Regions from separate parts of the Dorea amylophila genome, predicted to be linked through region 2. Evidence: predicted binding sites of a transcription regulator. Region 2 holds the regulator's gene; each other region holds the start of a gene.
What was found. The regulator Rex, encoded in region 2, represses fermentation and respiration genes when NADH is low (regulators of the CRP and FNR family bind a similar motif). The targets are predictions, from matches to a motif close to ATTGTTAANTANTTAACAAT.
Positions count from the first base shown of each region.

Region 1: a site for Rex is predicted at 2,014-2,033, ahead of OCV72_RS10980 (oxidoreductase). Genes of this name have one in related genera too.
Region 3: a site for Rex is predicted at 1,263-1,282, ahead of OCV72_RS04745 (phosphoketolase family protein). Genes of this name have one in related genera too.

Region 1 covers NZ_JAOQJW010000016.1:44,188-47,479, reverse strand. The annotation lists gene OCV72_RS10995 (hypothetical protein) at 1-9, shown strand, start outside; gene OCV72_RS10990 (hypothetical protein) at 55-510, shown strand; partial or broken gene OCV72_RS10985 (sugar transferase) at 796-1,899, shown strand; gene OCV72_RS10980 (oxidoreductase) at 2,096-2,323, shown strand; gene OCV72_RS10975 (PglD-related sugar-binding protein) at 2,531-3,292, shown strand, end outside.
Region 2 covers NZ_JAOQJW010000025.1:45,509-48,800, forward strand. The annotation lists gene OCV72_RS14225 (ABC-F family ATP-binding cassette domain-containing protein) at 1-1,035, opposite strand, end outside; gene OCV72_RS14230 (redox-sensing transcriptional repressor Rex) at 1,201-1,842, shown strand; gene OCV72_RS14235 (NAD(P)H-hydrate dehydratase) at 1,937-3,292, shown strand, end outside.
Region 3 covers NZ_JAOQJW010000006.1:9,408-12,699, reverse strand. The annotation lists gene OCV72_RS04755 (sugar ABC transporter substrate-binding protein) at 1-684, opposite strand, end outside; partial or broken gene OCV72_RS04750 (family 1 glycosylhydrolase) at 1,010-1,174, opposite strand; gene OCV72_RS04745 (phosphoketolase family protein) at 1,313-3,292, shown strand, end outside.

The sequences.
Region 1 (3,292 bases), on a different contig from region 2:
CTTATGTAAGGTGTAAAGTAGGGATAAGTTATTTATGTTTAAAGAGGTGGACAAATGCTGATTAAAGGATATAGTTTGCAAGAAGAAACGGTTTTCGAAATTGGAAAATTTACAATTTTATGGAATTGGTTTGAATGTTCTTGGTGTCATAACAATTGTAATCCAAGGAAAATCAAGCAAATAGCTACAAGAATCCATATTGATGAGGAGAAGCAGGCTCATCTTGCTGAAGTGCTCAACGAGCGTAGAAATTGGTTTGGTCAGCTTGAAGCAGAATACGTCAGAGATTCTTTACATCCTGATAATGCCAGAGCCTCCAAAGAAGAAGACATGGATGTGATGCGTCAGTTTATAACACAATCAGAAGGTGAATTAACTCGTGGCTGTTTGTTAGTATTGCACCGTATTCGCAACAATTTAATGCACGGCATGAAGCTATTGGAGGGATTAGATGGACAAATTGAGCTATTCCGAGCGGCAACTGCGGTGTTAGAAAGTATTGCTGGATAATATGAGTTAATACTGTTTCAAGGAAAATGTTTTCCGATGATTTGGTAATGAAAATAGGAAATCAGTTTAGAGTACTAGAAAGAACAAAATATGGTATTTTAATCGAAGAAATATGTGATAATAATACATATTTTGTTGTAATTAACTTATTGAGAGAGGTTTCAGGCTTTCAGTAAGTAATAGATTAAATAAGAATGTTGGTAGATAAGGGCCTTTGAGAAATCAAAGGTTCTTTTTTTGTACGGAAAAGTTGTTTCTGAGTTGACATAAGGAGGAGATATGTCCATTGTAGGAACCAGACCACCGTTGATTTCTGAGACAAATCTGTATGAATTACATCACAGAGCACGACTTGCGATCAAACCTGGTATTACCGGAATGTGGCAGGTGAGCGGTAGAAGTGATATAACAGATTTTGAAGAGGTTGTGAGACTGGATAGAGAGTATATTAATAACTGGAATATCGGATTGGATGTATTGCAGCTTGTCGGCTGGACTGCGATCATGATCTATGACGGGGCACTGGCAGCAGACGGTGTGATGCATACCGGCAGATGGATATGGTGCCTGGTGATCGGAGCATTGATCATTCTGTGGATTGTGATCGGAATTACGAATCTGGGCAAGATCAATACCGTTGCGATGGCAGCATTATTTATCCTGACACTGATTCTGTGTAAGGTGATATTTACAGGAAGCGGGGCGGGAACACCGTCTGACGACAGTATGACATTTGGAGCAGCAGTAGAGCTTGCGGTTGCGATGCCATTATCGTGGCTGCCACTGATCAGTGATTACACAAGAGAGGCGAAGGAACCTGTGAAAGCAACTGCAGTCAGTGCGGTTACATATGGAATTGTAAGCTGCTGGATGTATGTGATCGGAATGGGAGCTGCTATCATTACCGGAGAATATGACATTGCACAGATCATGTTAAAGGCAGGTCTTGGCATCCTGGGACTTCTGATCATTGTATTTTCAACAGTTACAACCACTTTCCTGGATGCATACTCTGCTGGAATCTCCAGTGAGACGGTTGTAAGCAGATGGAACGGAAAGCATGTTGCTATCGTTGTGACAGTGATTGGAACGGCCGCTGCAATTGTATATCCGATGGATAATATAACAGATTTCCTGTATCTGATCGGTTCTGTATTTGCACCGATGATCGCTATTCAGATTGCTGACTTTTTCCTGTTAAAACAAGATAAAAGCAGCCAGGCAGTGCATATGCCGAACATGATCATCTGGGTGATTGGATTCGTTGTGTACAGAATTCTTATGAATGTAGATATGCCGGTAGGAAATACATTGCCGGATATGGTGATCACGATCATCCTGTGTTTGATCGCCGGGAAATTAATACCTGAAAAAAATCAGAAAAAATAAAAAAGTTAAGAAAAATGGCCGCTGTACCGATAGTGAATAATCTGCTGGCGCAGCGGCCATTTTTTATGATTAAAATTCATAGACAAAATCTATCAACTTTCATAAAAATACTAATTTGTCTTTTATTTAACAAAATAATCAAATTATAGAGAAATGCAAACAAATACAATTATATTTTTATGGAGGTTAGTAAACTATGAAAAACAATTTTCCACACGTATTCAGCCCTCTTACGATCAGAGGTATGACACTCAAAAACCGTGTTGTAATGATGCCTATGGGAAGTGATTTCGCCGGACATGATGGGAAACTGAGCGACGAACATATCAAATATTATGAGCTGCGTGCACGTGGCGGCACAGGGCTTCTGTACGTGCGAGACGTATCATTGACGGAACGGATGCCGGACGCCATATGGTATTGAATACCCTTGAAAGATTGAACTATCTTTAAAATATGTCCCTAAAAGGGAACCCCTTTCCAATATAAATATAAATACAAAGAAGCTTCGGAGAATCCTGCTACCTGTGATTCTCCGAAGCTTTTTGTGAAAATAACTATCTCCGGGTCCACTTCTATGATATGATATAGTATAACTGATCAATAAAAAAACAATTGGGGGAAATACGTAATGAAAAGTTTGCTGATTCTCGGTGCAGGCGGATTCGGCCGGATGGTAGCGGAGACTGCGCAGGCACTGGGGTATGAAAAGGTTGTATTTTTGGATGATGCGGTGAAGGATGAAGCGGTCATCGGAATGTGCTGTGATTATGAGATCAGGCATAAGGAGTATCCGGTGGCAGTAGCAGCTTTTGGAAATAACAAGATGCGTCTGTACTGGACGGATAAATTGCTGGAAAAAGGGTATGAGGTACCGGCAATCGTGCATCCGTCTGCAGTCGTAAGTCCGAGTGCGGTGCTGGAGCCGGGCTGTTTTGTGATGCAGAGAGCAGTGGTAAATACCAATACCCGGATCGGACGTGCGGTGCTGGTGAACAGCGGGGCAATCGTAGATCACAATTCAGTAGTATGTGCCGGAGCGCATGTCGGACTGGGGAGTGTTGTAAAGTCAGACTGTACGATCGAGAGCGGATGTAAAGTGGAGGCAGGAGAAGTGATCTTCTCAACCAGAAGGAAGATCGAGGGCGTGGACAGCCGGAGTCTGGAAGATGCCGTGTACGCATTTGGTTTCGGGCAGCAGTGCAGTTATGTGAAGCCATTCGGAGAAGGACACATCAATGAGACTTATGCAGTCTATATGCCGGGCGCAGATGGAAAGGATACGCCGCTCTATGTTTTGCAGCGCATCAATATTAATGTATTCAAGAACCCGGATCAGGTAATGGCGAATATATTCGGCGTTACGGAGTATCTGCGCAGTATGATCCGTGAG
Region 2 (3,292 bases):
GTCTGTAAAAAGCTCCTGTCCGGGGAAAGATTTGCTTAAATGTTCAACAGTCAGGACATCATTGCCGCTTACACAGGATGGTTCCAGTTTCAGATGTATATCTGTATTAACTTCTATCGGTTTTTCGATAGTCTGCATCTTTTCCAACATCTTTTCACGGCTTTCGGCACGTTTGATGGATTTTTCACGGTTGAAAGAACGAAGCTTTTCGATAACTGCCTCCTGATGCTTGATTTCCTGCTGCTGGTTAAGATACTCCTTCAGGCGTATGTCGCGAAGCTGCTGCTTCTTTGCTGCATAGTCACTGTAGTTTCCCATATAAGTACGAAGTTCTCCAAGCTCGATTTCAAGAACTTTCGTGACAACTTTGTTCAAAAAATAACGGTCGTGAGACACGATCAGCACAGCTCCCTGGTAGTTTAGAAGATAGGTTTCAAGCCATGCAATGGAATTCAGATCCAGATGGTTGGTTGGCTCATCAAGAAGCAAAATGTCTGGTTTCGTTAACAGAAGCTTGCCAAGAGATACACGGGTTTTCTGTCCTCCGGAGAGAGTGTCGACCGGTTTGGTGAAATCATTTTCCGTAAATCCAAGTCCTTTTAACACACCGGTAATCTCACTTTCGCAAGAATAGCCATTCTCACGTTCAAAAGTGGCCATAAGGCGATTGTAAGTTTCCAGACGGTCGTTCAGAGCGTCACCGGAGAGATGCTTAAGTTCCATCTCAATCTCGCGGATACGGCGCTCCATAGCGATTATATCGGCCTTTGCGGTGCGGACTTCTTCATAGATCGTATTACCGCTTTGCATCTCCTGATGCTGGGCAAGATAGCCAAGCGTCTTACCTTTTGTCAGAATGACGTTGCCGTCATCCGGGGCTGATTCGCCTACAATCATTTTGAGCAGAGTAGACTTACCGGCACCGTTCGGTCCGACAAGAGCTGCTTTTTCGTGATCTTCTATATGGAAGGATCCATCTCTGACGATGAGGTGTTCACCGAAAGATTTCTGGATCCCGTGACATGCTAATATCATATATTTCCTCCTGCGTTGTGGATAATTGATACATTCGTATTCGTAAAATGCATTTGCACATGCTATTTTATTATAACGGAAATTGTATAAAATTCAACAATAGTTTGACAATAATCTTTCAATTTTATATAATTATTTCAGACTATGATTGGAAGGGTGAATATAGTGGAAGAAAGAGAGATTTCTCGTGCAGTCATTCGTAGATTGCCGAGGTATTACAGATATTTGGGTGAACTGCTGGAAAATGGTGTAGAGCGTATATCTTCGAACGATCTGAGTAAGCGTATGAAGGTGACTGCATCACAGATTCGTCAGGATCTGAATAACTTTGGCGGATTCGGCCAGCAGGGATATGGTTATAACGTAAAGTATTTATATACAGAGATCGGAAAAATTTTAGGATTGGAAGAAGATCATAATATCATTATCATCGGTGCCGGTAATCTTGGACAGGCACTGGCAAATTATGCAGCTTTTGAGAACCGTGGATTTATCCTGAAGGGAATCTTTGATGTAAATCCAAGACTTCAGGGTGTCTCTATCCGAGGCGTACCGATCCGCATGATGGATGACCTGAAAGCATTTGTACAGAACAATAATATTGATATTGCAGTGCTGACGATTCCAAAAGAGAAAGCAATTGAAGTGGCGAATATGCTGGTTGATAACGGAGTGCGTGCAATTTGGAACTTTGCGCACACAGATCTGAATCTTCCAGATAATATTGTTGTCGAGAATGTACATCTGTCAGAAAGCCTGATGCAGCTGTCATACAATATCAGTCGTTACAAAGAGGATCATAAGTAAATTATTATAAAAGAAAAAGGCGTGTAGGAGTAGTCCGGAAGATGGACATATTTTTACACGTTCTTTTGTTGCGGTAAGTATAAAGCAGGACTTGATGGGAGATGATTGGATGCAGCTTTGGGTGAATGCAGCACAGATGAAAGCAGCAGATCAGTATACAATTCAAAAATTAGGGGTTCCTTCCCTGGAATTGATGGAACATGCGGCGCAGGCGTGTGTACAGGTATTAGAAGATGAAAAGGTTGATCTTTCGCATGTCTGTGTTGTCTGTGGTTCGGGTAATAATGGAGGGGACGGTTTCGCAATTGCCCGCATTTTACAAAATAACAGATACTCCGTAGAGACATTTTGTGTGGGAAACCCGGAACATTATACCGAGGAAACACAGGAACAGATGCACCGCTTACAGGAATGCGGCGGGAAGATTACTTATGGAATGCCGCAGGAAGACTCCTATAGTGTGGTCATAGATGCTGTCTTTGGAGTGGGGTTGAGTCGTAAAGTAGAGGGCAGATATCGTCAGGTGATCGAACAGATGAACCGGATGAGGGGAACAAAATTTGCGGTAGATATCCCGTCCGGACTTTCTGCCACAACAGGCTGTATCCTGGGCTGCGCTTTCAAAGCGGACTATACAGTGACATTCCAGTTAAAAAAGATTGGTCTGGAACTGTCACAGGGCAGAACTATGGCCGGCAGGGTTATCGTGCCGGATATCGGCATTTCTACAGATTCTATCTGTGAGGATCAGGAAATAGTCCGGACAGCCGGAAAAGATATCTATCGGAAGATGCTGCCGGACAGACCGGAAGATTCAAATAAAGGCACGTACGGAAGACTCCTCGTGATAGCCGGAAGCAAAGGAATGGCCGGGGCCGCTTATCTGAATGCGCATGCCGCTTACATGACAGGAGCAGGACTGGTGAGAATATACACTTCCTCAGATAATCGGGAAATCTTACAGACACTCCTTCCGGAAGCAATTGTCACAACATATGAGGAATATAATAAAGAAGAACTGTTATCACTTCTTACATGGGCAGATAGCGTATGTATCGGTTCGGGCCTTGGAATGAGCAGGCTTTCCGAAAAAATATTAAAAACTGTGATTGAATATGTAAAAGTACCGTGTCTGATCGATGCAGACGGACTGAATCTTCTTGCAGAAAATAAAAATTATCTGAATCAGATGGCCGAGCGCAGATTTGTGATCACACCGCATATGAAAGAAATGTCAAGACTTACAGGCACTCCTGTAGAGGAACTGAAAGCAGACAGGATCCAGATCCTGAAAGATTTTATTTCAAGATACCGGATTACCTGTGTACTGAAAGATTCGAGAACTCTGATCGCAAGCGAAGAGAAAGGTATACGTATGAACCTTACCGGGAACAGTGCGATGGCAAAAGCCGGATCGGGAGATGTTCTCGCCGGCGTGATCTCCGGATGG
Region 3 (3,292 bases), on a different contig from region 2:
TCCACCTTCTGAAGTTGTACCAGCGTACTGTGGCTCAGAAATTTTTGCTTTGTCGTCTGGGTTTTCTTTGTTCCATTTTTCAACTCCGGCTTTGTAACCTTCCCATCTTCCAAGCCAAGTAGCATCTCCCTGCTCCCAGCCGATCAGACCGATGTTACGATCACCTTTGTCAAGAAGAATCTTAACAAGTTCTGCACCGTTTTCAGGTTCATCTTCATGAACTGCTCCGATGTAGTAAGCGGAATCTTTTGCTGCTTTGTAGATATCTGCACTGTCTTTTTTGCTGATTACACGGAAGAACTGTGCAAGATATACTTTATTATCATTACATGTCTTGATTGCTGATGTCATCTCTGTATCAGATGAGTTACAGATGATGATTCCCTGGCATCCTGCTGCTGCTAACTGCTCTACAGAAGCTGTAACTTTCTCAGATACATGTCCCTGGTCAACATACTGTACTTCTACATCCAGTGCTTTAGCTGCTGCATCCAGCATCTTCTTACACTGTGATCCAAGAACGTCTGTTGAAGACCAGATAGAAACTCCGATTTTAACCTTTCCTGATTTACTGCTCTTGCTGCTCTTGTCATCAGAACTTCCACCGTTTCCGCATGCAGCAAGTCCAACTACCATTGTTGCTGCCAAAAGAGCTGCTGTTACTTTTTTGAGAACTCTCTTCATAATGTTTCCTCCGTTTTCTGTATTTATTTGATGATTAGATTATATACTTAACTGGTATCGTTTTGCAATAAAATACAACCATTTTTTTCAACAAAGTTGTACTGTCTCATAGCGCTTTTCATGGTGTTTTCATCTGTCAAAACCGTTTTTTGTGCGTTTTGACAGTCTTGGTTTCAATAATTATGAACAAAGAATGAATTTTTTGTGCATTTTTCTTCATTTCTTTCATACTTTCTTTATAGTACAATACAACTTTTATTTTGTACTCACTTGTATTATTTTTACAAAACAGCAACCTAAGTTGCATTTAATCTTATAAATAGCAATATTCTTTCAGGTATGCAATACAGTAACCATCATCACAAGTATGATCTTTTTTCAAGATATCAACTGCTCCTAAACCATTTTCTACTATAAATAATGGTACTTCATAATGTTCATATAATGTAACCAGCGCATAACGCACTCCTACCGGGTCAATCTGCCAGCCCAGTCTTTTCCTCCATCCATACCAAAAACTTATATTTGCAATGCATAATTGCTATTTTACGCATACTTTTCATTGTGTTATTCTACAAATGGTTAAAAAAATAACACAAAAAATTATTTTTAAGAAAGAGGTATGAATATGGAAGACACAAAAACATGTCTTGAGAAACAGCCGTTATCCCAGGAAATGCTTGAAAAGATGAATGCCTACTGGCGTGCTGCCAACTATCTGTCAGCCGGTCAGTTATACCTTCTTGACAATCCATTATTAAAAGAACCACTTACAATGGATCAGATCAAGAAGAAAATCGTTGGGCACTGGGGAACTGTCCCAGGACAGAACTTTATCTATGTACACTGCAACCGTGAGATCAAACGTTATGATCTGGATATGATCTTATTATCAGGTCCTGGACATGGCGGAAACTTCTTAATTGCCAATACATATCTGGAAGGTTCTTACAGCGAAGTATATCCGAACATCAGCCAGGATGAAGAAGGTATGAAGAAGATGTTCAAGCAGTTCTCATTCCCATGTGGAGTTCCGAGTCACTGTGCACCAGAGACACCAGGATCTATCAACGAAGGTGGAGAGCTTGGATACTCTATCGCTCATGCATTCGGTGCTGTATTCGACAACCCGGATCTGATCGCAACTGTTGTTGTTGGTGACGGTGAAGCTGAGACCGGACCGTTAGCTACTTCATGGCAGTCTAACAAGTTCCTGAACCCAGTTACAGACGGTGCTGTACTTCCAATTCTTCATTTAAATGGATATAAGATCAGTAACCCTACTATCTTCTCTCGTATTTCCCACGAGGAAGTTGAGAACTTCTTCAAAGGATGTGGATGGAAACCTTACTTCGTAGAAGGCGATGATCCGATGACAATGCACAAGAAGATGGCAGAAACAATGGATACTGTTATCGAAGAGATCAAAGCAATCCAGAAAAATGCACGTGAGAACAACGATCCAGAGCGTCCGGTATGGCCAATGATCGTTCTGCGTACACCAAAGGGATGGACTGGACCAAAGGTTGTAGATGGACAGCAGATTGAAGGATCTTTCCGTGCACATCAGGTACCACTTACAATGGAAAGTCCAGAACATCTGGAACTCTTAAAAGAGTGGCTGGAAAGCTATCATCCGGAAGAACTCTTCGATGAAAACGGACACCTGATCCCAGAACTTGCGGAACTTGCACCTAAGGGAGATGCCCGTCTCGGAGCTAACCCACATGCAAATGGTGGATTATTATTAAAAGACTTAAGACTTCCTGATTTCCGTTCTTATGGAATCGAAGTTGAACCAGGTAAGACAAAGGCTCAGGATATGATCGAACTTGGCGGATATATCCGTGACATCTTCGAATTAAACGAAGAGAACAAGAACTTCCGTATCTTCGGACCTGACGAAAGTATGTCTAACCGTTTATACAAAGTATTTGAAACACAGAACCGTGACTGGAATGCCGGACTTCTTGACACAGACGATTGTCTTGCAAGAAACGGACGTATCATGGATGGTATGTTAAGTGAGCATATGTGTGAAGGATGGCTGGAAGGTTATCTGTTAACAGGACGTCACGGATTCTTCGCAAGTTACGAAGCATTCATCCGTATCGTTGACTCTATGGCAGCTCAGCATGCAAAATGGTTAAAAGTATGTAACCAGCTTTCATGGAGACAGCCAATTGCTTCTCTTAACTTCATCCTGACATCAAATGTATGGCAGCAGGATCACAACGGATTTACACATCAGGACCCAGGATTCCTGGATCACATCGCTAATAAAAAAGCAGATGTTGTCCGCATGTATCTCCCACCGGATGCTAACTGCTTACTCTCTTGCTTCGATCACTGTATCAAGAGCAAGAACTATGTCAACGCTATCGTAGCTTCAAAACACCCAAGCTGCCAGTGGTTATCTATGGAACAGGCTGTTAAGCACTGTACACAGGGTATCGGTATCTGGGATTGGGCAAGTAACGACTGTGGTGAAGAACCAGATGTTGTTATGGCTTGCTGCGGTGACACACCAACTCTTGAAACAATGGCTGCTGTTACAATTCTTCGTGATGAAATGCCAGAACTCAAGATTCGTGTTGTTAACGTTGTT